DNA from 3 places in the Priestia sp. ABM2_011 genome. Region 1 is predicted to be linked to each of the others. Evidence: predicted binding sites of a transcription regulator. Region 1 holds the regulator's gene; each other region holds the start of a gene.

Region 1 (3,286 bases):
TAGAACGTCTTAGTGAAGACGCTTCTTTTTGCTCTCTTTTAACTTCTTAGGCGTAACATCTTTACCTTCCTCGTCCACAACTTTAATCGTATGGAGGTGGTTTGTCATAGATTGTCGGAAAACTTTTAAATATTCCTGACGTAGCTCTTGCTGTTCTTTCGCTTCAGATTCTGTCAGACCTTCAGCCTTTGCCTTTTTTGAAAGAGCATTAATACGAGCAAGTTTATCTTTTGATAGCATATAAAACCTATCTCCTTATAATCAATAATTAAAATTACCGAACCGTTCCGGCAACATGTAGTCATCTTACTAAATCTCTTTCGTTTTATCAAGAGATTGAGCACTCTCTTGATACTCTTGATAGCGACGATGTACCGTTGCTTTTGAAATATTATAACCAAAACCTTTTAGCGTAACTGAAATTTCAGCAAAGGTTAAGCCGTTATGACGAAGGCGGACAATTTCTTCAATCGGCGCTTCTTTTTTTCTCTTCCTGAGTTAACTCCTTGATTTTTTAAATTTTGCTGCGGACGATAACCGTTTTCTACGGCTCTTTTCATTCCTCTTTTAATTTTAGCGTTATGTAATTTCCGCTGATGCTCTTCCACTAAGCTAATAATATCTAACACCATCGAATCAGATTCTGAAAGCTGAAGCTGACCTTGATGACTAATCGTATAGATCGTAGCATTTTCTTTATGAAAAGCATGAAGAAGCGCAATTCGGGCATTTCCTCTGCCTAATCGCGTTTCGTCTTGAATGAGCAGCACAGATATTTTTTCTTCTTTCATTGTATGAAGAACATCCAATATACCCTCTCTGTCTACGTCATATCCGCTTGCTTTTTCCATTACGACTTTTTTTACGTTTAGATGGTGAAGATCAGCAAGCTTTTTTAATTCTTCTTGCTGGCGCTGTAAAGATGTTTCTTGGGTTTTTTTATCCGTACTTACACGGCAATAAATAATGGCGTCCACTTTTATCACGACCTTTTCGGCTTCTAACAATATTCAGGAACGGCCGTTACACACTACTGTTCAATTGCCACTTGATTATGTAACTCTTTTTTTAAAACAGGAATATATAATTTATCTCCAGGAGATAAAGACTGGGCAGTGTCTGAGTTTAGATCATTGACGTCTTCAACCCATTTGACAAATTCATTGGTGGTCAAATGATGGTGATTATGATACTTGTTGGACAAGTCCCAAAGCGTATCTCCTTTTGTAATAGTAACCGTTGAATATTTGTCTAAATCTACTTTATCCGCTCCTAAAACCAGCGTCAATACATATGTAAGTGCAGCGATAACTGCAAAAAAAATAGCGTAATGTTTCATAGAATGTAAGAATTGGTGCATATTATGATCCCCCTATCAGAATATATGTTCTTATTTTATTGAGAACATTTGTTTCTGTCAATGGAATTCTTCGAACTTATGTTTGTATATTGACACATCACGTGGTATAATTCACCTAAAGAATAGCTAAAATCGAGGTGAAAAATATGAAGCTATCAAAACGTCAACAAGACATACTAGATTTTATTAAGCACGAAGTAAAATTAAAAGGTTATCCGCCTTCTGTTCGTGAGATTGGGGAAGCGGTGGGATTAGCCTCTAGCTCCACTGTACACGGGCATTTAGCTCGTTTAGAAAGTAAAGGGTTAATTCGCAGAGATCCAACAAAACCAAGAGCAATCGAAGTTCTTCAACTAGACGAAGTAAACATCCCTAAAAGCAATGTCATTAATGTTCCTGTTATCGGTAAAGTAACAGCGGGTCTTCCTATAACAGCCGTTGAAAATGTGGAAGAATATTTCCCTCTTCCAGATAAATTCGTTTCTCCAGATGATCATGTATTTATGCTTGAAATTATGGGAGAAAGTATGATTGAAGCAGGTATTCTAGATGGCGATATGGTAATCGTACGTCAGCAGCAAACTGCTAATAACGGAGATATTGTGGTCGCTATGACCGAGGACAACGAAGCAACGGTAAAACGTTTCTTTAAAGAAGAAAATTTCGTTCGTTTACAGCCTGAAAATTCAACGATGGCGCCTATTATTCTTCGCCACGTAACGATTTTAGGAAAAGTCACTGGTGTATATCGCACGATTCACTAATCACACACTGTATGTAAAACCAACTAATCATGATGTTAGTTGGTTTTTTACGTTTGTTTTCTAAAAAAATTGGCATATTATAAATGATACGTCGAATCATTACAGGCAGGTAGAGCGGTTTTTATAAAGCCTGTTTTACCTTTTACTTTCTGTCTGCATTTTTTCGACTCTCAAAAAAAATACAACCGACTATAAGAAGGATGTAGTTTATGACCAATACACCAAGGAAAACAGAACCATTTCAAACTATTATGCCTACCAAAGCAATGAACATGTTTCTTTTTCCTTTTTCCTTTGATCGAAAAAATAAAGAGCAGCTTGTTCATGCACTAGAAGCAAATATGTTTGAGTTTTTTTCCATTCAAAACAAACATGTAGAAAAAGAATACTACGGAGAACAGTATTACGTATCTCATGATAGCTTGGATCAATATTTTCTTCCTTACATTGAATGTATTCTATTTCCTGATTCGTGCGAAAAAGAAGGCTTGCTTCGATTTTCAAAAAAAATAGACCATACCGTTACGCTACAAACTTCCTCCACCACCGTGTCTAGCAACGTGCTGTCTGTGGATGTTTTTTTATGTCCTTTTGAAATTGGCGTCATGACCATTCGCACTGAGATGAGTCATAATCATTACACCTATGATGACATTTTAGAATTCATGAATCATTTTCGTGTATTAGAACCGAAGCTTGCTGAAGAGCATGGATCCACCATTACCTATGAACATCATCGCTATAGCAAAGTACAGGATTATATTTTTTCACAGCTCGCGCCATTTTTGAACGAACACATCAAAAAAGAAGCGACGCGTGAACAGCACGTCGGGAGTCTTCCTTATTTTATCGATGAACGGATGTTTGTATTAAGTTATGTAACGGTAAATCAAGAGCAAGAGATTAACTCCACAACTTTATTTCGTACTGGGCAGCTAAATAGCTATACGCCTGACGGGAAACCGTTTATCTCTGCACACAACCATGAGTATATTAAAACGTATAATACCAAACACGTGTATTCCAGATGGGCTCCTGAAACCTATTACGTTATAACAGACCATGTGTTTTCGTGTATTTCTAAATCGACAGACTCTAAAACGGATCAGCTTTTGATGAATCATCTATTTGGCCAACATTACTATAATTTATTTTTGCATTT
Region 2 (3,286 bases), 1.2 Mb from region 1:
TGGTACAACAGTATATTGGTCTAATGGAATGTGTTGTTTAGGTCTACCGGATTTCTTTGGAATTAGTACATGTGGTACATCATCAATATCTACAATCTTTACATCTTTAAAGTAGGTATGACCATTCATTCTATACTTCATTCTTCTAGTTCGATCATCTCTGATAGCAGATAGCCAATTTCTAAAGTCAAGTAAGGGTTTCATCCAGTCATGACCACTTTGAATAAAGCCGCTCAAAGCTTTATCTTCGTTAACGACTGTACATACCCAGCAACCAAATCTACTGTTTCCACAAGAGCCAGCACTTTCTTTAATAGATTTATCAATTACAAGCGGGCATTCGCCACTATTGGAATCTTGATACAATCTGTGAAGTTCATGGTTGTCATCTCCCCATGGAGATGGATGGTTAAGTAAATAATTCCATACATCATCAAGGGTAAAGCTCCTAATAGGAGCGTACACATATGCGTTTGATAACGTAGAGTGTCTCATGAAAGTCTTTCCTTCGACGGTATGAGAACGAATTACATTACCACGTGTAGCACTTTCATCTTCACGTACACCTAATACCATGATTACTTCTCCAAAAGAAGATACTTTGTCCATAATAAACTGATTAGCAGGATCAATTTTTAATCGATCTGTACACCATCTGAATTTTTGATTTGGTGAAGGGTAGCCTTTACCAATAATATTGACCCAGAATGACTGTTCAAAAACTGGTTTTACTTTGTGTGTTTCAACTGGTAAATCTCTACTTAAAGCTTCATCTTGAATTCTTCTAAGAGTTTGATTAATCGAATTTATAATTAAAGGTGTTTCCACTAATGTATCGGAAGAAATTACATATACTTTTTTGTGCAATTCCTCTTTAGGCATTTCACTTAGAGCCTCAAATACTAACTGAACTACAACTGTGGAATCTTTACCACCACTATATCCTACTACCCAAGGGCGGTCATCTTCCTTATAAGCTTTTTTTATGCTTTCTTTTGCTTCGTCAATAAAAGGCACTTGTTTTGATAAAAGATTACTAATGATGCCATTACTCATAATTAAACTACTCCTTGAAAAAATTTATTTTCTAATGATTGTTCAGCATCACTTAGCGGTAAACTAATCAATTGCTTAATTTTATTAGAAGTTAATTGAATGGTAGAGGAAGTCTTTTGAATACGACCATTTTGATTAAATGCACGTCCCAACCAATCGTTTGTATTACTTCTATTCCAATCTATATTTGATAGCTTTTTAACGTAACTCTCCCAGTCTTTGGGGTGATGCTTTCGTAGATATTGTCCGACTAAACCAACTGCTTCAACAAATACGCCATGTCCCACAATAAAGTTTGCTCTTAATTCACGAGGAGTCAGTTGTTTTTCAAAAACCATGTTCCATTCTACAATAGAATCACACAAAACTAACCAAAATTGCTTCAAAAACTCTTCTTCCTCATGAGTTATTTCATCACCTTTAGATTTTCCAACTAGCTTTAGGTTTGTATTAAAAATGTGATTTAAAGCCAGTATCTTGGGTGAATTCTTGGACAGTGATACTCTTTCTTTATCTGTATATCTATTTAATAAAGGCGTAGTGGTTACAACATCTTTAGTAATAAGAGACAAACGATCTCGATAATCATAAAGAATACCGATAGAAGAAGTAGTATTTACAGCATGCCTATTTAAATCAGAAAAAATTTGTTGGGATTTTTTTAACCCTTCATCGTGGAAAAAAACTACAGATATAGTTTCGTTGCCAAGTTCGGGAGATATTTTTAATGCTTCTTCAATAGCTGCTCTTCGATGCTGCCCGTCATTAATCAAAAACCTTGCATCCAATGAAATTTGCAACTGTCCTAAGTCTTTGGATGAAGGGTCCTCATTATATGGCTGAAACTTAATTTCACCATCTATAGACGCTGTGATGGAGGAAAATACATAATCTTTTTGATTTTCCACTATGTAATTTGTCATTTCTGGAATTCTAGATTTGTTTAAAATCCTTTGATATTTGTATTCAGGTGGAATTTCTTCTTCATCAAAAAGAAAAATCTTTGGAATAATTCGTAAAGGGCACATAGCTACAAAATATTCTTTTCCTGCTTGGACACCTCTAATAGAAGGGAAATTATAAGTGAATGTCGAGTCCATAATCAAACCTCCTTATTACGTACGTAAAATATAATTTGATTATAAATTAATTAATTCAAAGATACAATGAAAAAAACCGAATGGAGGTTCGATTTTCTGTATTTCTAATTTTCTAATTAGATTGTTTTTTGTGTAAATAAACATATTGGTCCAGCATAAAGAAAATAGATATAATATATGTTAAAATTAAAATGAAATGGAAAATGATTATAGTAACCGGAGATGATTGACAAATGAGTTCCCAAGAGGTCTTTTTTTTAAGCTTCTTAGAAGATATAAATCCTGTAGCAGCTCAAAATGCCAAGAAGATGCAAGAATTAATATATGAAGATCCAAGTAGTTCAGTTGTAAAAGCTAGATTATTCGCTGAAGCAATTCTTAGTGAAGTATTTAAGCAGGAGAAAATACAAGAACCTTACGTCAATTCTTTGTATGAAAAGATCTTGTACTTAACGAAAGAAGGGTATATTGAAAGAGATATTCAGAGATCATTCGATACAATTCGCTTGTCAGGCAATAAAGCTGCTCATGATGGCCAATTTAATGACATTACAGAAGCTTTTAAACTACATAGAGAAATGTACAAAATTGGAGTTTGGTTTTATGAGGTGTATTCATTAGAACAATTAAAAGTGCCTTTATACGAGAATCCTAAACCTCCTCAACAAGAAAACATTGAAGATATTGTAAAGAAACAAATTATGAGCCTTTTTGGTCCTGAAGGATTAAAGATGGCGCAAAAAGAAGAATTATCAGGAGTAGAAGAACCCCTCTTAGTAAATGACCCTGTGTCTTCTCAAGAAGAAGATAACTCTACCTCTTCAATTTTAAATAAAGATTTAGAGCCAGGACAGAGCTACTTAGTAAGAGAGCTAAAGAGATTAAAAGATTCGTCGCAAGAAGCAATCGAGAATGCAAATAATTTTAGCATCTTTAAGGACTATATGCACGTAGATCGCAATATTCAATTGGATTTAGAAAATATATTAGAACGTAATGAAAGTAGAGAAACAGGCAATTTAATTTTGTTATGTGGTAGTGTAGGGGACGGAAAGTCTCACTTACTAGCATATCTTAAAGAAAAGAAGCCAGATTTAATAAAAGATTATACAATTTTTAATGATGCTACT
Region 3 (3,286 bases), 1.8 Mb from region 1:
CTATTATCCTTTTTGTAGGTGATCAGGCAATGCCAAGCGGGAGAATGAAATGGGCAATGGCAGATGCCTTGATTGCCAATGTTCACGAATTGCTGTTTTATCCGTTAATTGGCGGGTTAGTAACATCCTTCATCTGTCGGTATGAACACGAAGCGGGAGGATGGAAGCAATTATTATCTCTTCCTGTGACAAGGACATCGGTATACGGAGCAAAATTGATTACAGCAGCAGCTTTCATGGGAATTCTTCAAGTGCTTGTATTTGTTGTTTTATTAGGAGTTAGCATGTTAAAAGACTATCCGAGCGCTGTGCCATTAAAGATGATAGCTGGAAATATGCTAGGCGGATGGGTTGCGGTGTTGCCCGTTCTTGCGTTTATGCTAGCTGTGTCAATGGCATGTTCTAGCTTTGGAGCATCTTTGACAGTCAACGTCATTTTAACACTACCGAATTTATTCGTTGCTAATTCTGAACGATTTGGCCCCTGGTACCCATGGACTCAGCCAATGTATGGAATGTTAGGTGTAACTGGAAAAGCATCATGGGGGTTGATGCTGACTACACAGAATTTCTTAGTGGTTGTTATAAGCAGCTTTCTGCTTTTTGGAGTAGCAGGTTTACTGTATTTTCAGCGCAAACATATATAATAGAAAAAACCCGCTTTTTTACAGCGGGTTTTTAGCTGGCTTTTGGAATAGTAAAACCTACTCCAAAGACGTCTCGCACATCGTGGACAACCACAAAAGCCTGTTCATCGACTTTATGAATAATGCGCTTTAACTCTAATAGTTCTTGTTTGTTCACAACTACGTACAATACGTCTTTTGCTTCTTTTGTATAGCTTCCATGAGCAGAAAAGACAGTGACGCCTCGCTGCATCTTTTTGTTAACTTGTTCGGCTACTTCAGCTGAACGGTGTGAAATAATGGTGATTGCTTTGCGGGGGTTGAGTCCTTCAATAATATAATCCAGCACCTTTGTTCCGATATAAAGAGAAATAACCGTGTACATCGTCTTTTCTCCACCGATGACAAAATAGGCGCTTGCTACAACTAATAAATCAATTGCTAGCATCGTTTTGCTAATATTCCAGTCTAGATATTGATTAGCTAAGCGGGCGATAACTGCCGAGCCTCCGGAAGTTCCGCCACCTCTAAACACAAGCCCGAGTCCTACACCGGCTAAAATACCAGCAAAAATAGCCCCCAGTAGCGTATCGTCAAGAGGATTTCCCAGTCCTTCAGTTATATGTAGGAATAGAGATGTGAAAATAATACATATAATTGTGTAAGCAATCACACGTTTGTGAAGCAATTTGTATCCGATCAGTACCAGCAAACCGTTTAATATAAAGTTTGTGATACCAGGAGACCAGCCTAGTACATAATAGGTAATCATTGTTACACCGGTTACGCCGCCTTCTGCTAATTCATTTGGAATAGCAAAATAATTAATGGCCAGTGCGAAAATGAGGCTTCCTAGAATAATGAGGATAATTTCTTTTATTTTATTGATCATGAACGTTACCTCCAATCATCAAAAACTCCGAAAACACAGTCATGACAATGTATTATACCAACTCTAGAGGCTGAATTAAAGATGGGATATTATTATTTTTTAAAAAATCAATTTCTGCTATCAACATAAAATCTTTTGACAGTTTTTATGGAGTATGAAAAAATGAATTGTTTGCTTTTATTTTGATTAAAAAGTTTTGCAATGAGAATGTTCGTTCGGTAAAATAGAAGCAAGAGTCAAGGGGGAGAATGAACGTGTATCAAGATGAATTAAAACAGTATGCGAAGTTAGTAATGCCTGAGCATTTAGAGAAAATGAAGAAAATGTACAGTCCCGAGGCGCATAAGCAGTCTTTAGGGTTGAAAAAAGAAAAGATTGAGCATATTGAAAATGTCATTATGAACAGTTACTCGGAGCATCATCCAGTAACCCTTCACGTCTATGAAGCAGGACATATTCAAAGATATGAACGAGTGACAATCGATAAAGTTTCTCTGCAGTCGAATACGCTGATGGTGACAGGGCCTTGTTATACATATTCGATTCGAGCGGATGCAGTAATTGAAGCAGATGTATGGAAAGATGAAAGCTACTCTAGCTAAGAGTAGCTTTTTTGTTGAATTTGTATCTTTTTTTTAACGCTTGCATACAATACATAAAAGCATATTCTGCGAGTAGTCACTTTTAGCTACTAGGAAATTTTGATTAAAGAAGGGATATTGTATGCAAAATGAAAAAACTCAAGTAAGAGAAATTGAATTAACGCAGTTCATTAAGAAAAGACTCGTTCGTTTTATCTCAAGTTTGGCTATTTCTTCTGCCCTTGCTTCTATATTATATATGCTTCTGTTTTTATTTAAATGATGGGTCACTTTGAGTTGTCCAAAAAGGTGGACAACTTTTTTGATGTATAGGCTCTCATTAAAACAGGATAAGCTAAACATAATTCAGTCAAGAGAAATTAAATCGGTCAAGAAATAGTCAAAAACAGTCAAAGTTAATTAGTTGCAAGAAAACCTTTACATATAATGAGAAAAGTAGACAAATTCTTGAATTACCAGCTTATTTCCTTTTGTATAAACTATTATCAAAACAAATGAAAATCTAATTGTTCGTTCAAAAAACTTTATTTTGTAATTAAAAAAATGAATGTTTTTGATTTTTTATGATTGATTTTGAGTGTAAACCGTGATAAAGTAAGTACATGAAATAAATGAAAACGCTTTTTTGAAAAAGGAGCTAGAACATGTTAACGCCGGAGAGACATCAACTAATCTTAAAACTTTTAAAAGAGAAAGAACTTGTAAAAGTGCAAGAGTTTATCGAAGTTACAGGCGCTTCGGAATCCACAATTAGAAGAGACTTAAGTCAACTAGAAGAAGAGCAAATGCTCAAACGTGTTCACGGTGGCGCTTCGCTTATTCGCAGTAAACGAATCGAACTGAGCGTTATCGAAAAATCTGCTAAAAATATTCAAGATAAACGAAACATTGCAGAGTATGCGGCTTCCATTATAAATGAAGGTGACTGTATTTTTTTAGATGCAGGAACTACAACGTATGAAATGATTCCTTTTTTGAAGCAAAAAGATGTAGTTGTCGTGACAAATGGTTTAATGCATTTAAACCCGATGTTAGAACAAGGTATCACCCTCTATTTAATTGGAGGATCTGTTAAACATAAAACGGGCGCTTTAATTGGCAATGGAGCTCTTTTAAGTCTTGAGCAGTATCGTTTTGATAAGTGCTTTATGGGAGCGAATGGGATT

What was found. Region 1 encodes LexA, which represses DNA repair genes until DNA is damaged. Its sites were predicted from a motif close to CGAACATATGTTCG; they were not measured.
Region 2: a site for LexA is predicted at 2,234-2,247, ahead of dndB (DNA sulfur modification protein DndB). Genes of this name have one in related genera too.
Region 3: a site for LexA is predicted at 1,723-1,736, ahead of ACXAE4_RS17330 (YolD-like family protein). Genes of this name have one in related genera too.

What each region holds. Positions count from the first base shown of each region.
Region 1 covers NZ_JBSWUB010000001.1:1,430,565-1,433,850, reverse strand. Annotated here, with positions in the region: gene ACXAE4_RS07515 (DUF896 domain-containing protein) at 10-240, opposite strand; partial or broken gene ACXAE4_RS07510 (YneB family resolvase-like protein) at 310-977, opposite strand; gene yneA (cell division suppressor protein YneA) at 1,031-1,360, opposite strand; gene lexA (transcriptional repressor LexA) at 1,507-2,124, shown strand; gene ACXAE4_RS07495 (magnesium transporter CorA family protein) at 2,334-3,286, shown strand, end outside.
Region 2 covers NZ_JBSWUB010000001.1:2,590,030-2,593,315, forward strand. Annotated here, with positions in the region: gene dndC (DNA phosphorothioation system sulfurtransferase DndC) at 1-1,056, opposite strand, end outside; gene dndB (DNA sulfur modification protein DndB) at 1,059-2,156, opposite strand; gene dptF (DNA phosphorothioation-dependent restriction protein DptF) at 2,390-3,286, shown strand, end outside.
Region 3 covers NZ_JBSWUB010000001.1:3,219,336-3,222,621, reverse strand. Annotated here, with positions in the region: gene ACXAE4_RS17340 (ABC transporter permease) at 1-647, shown strand, start outside; gene ACXAE4_RS17335 (YitT family protein) at 679-1,518, opposite strand; gene ACXAE4_RS17330 (YolD-like family protein) at 1,767-2,120, shown strand; gene ACXAE4_RS17325 (hypothetical protein) at 2,242-2,382, shown strand; gene ACXAE4_RS17320 (DeoR/GlpR family DNA-binding transcription regulator) at 2,765-3,286, shown strand, end outside.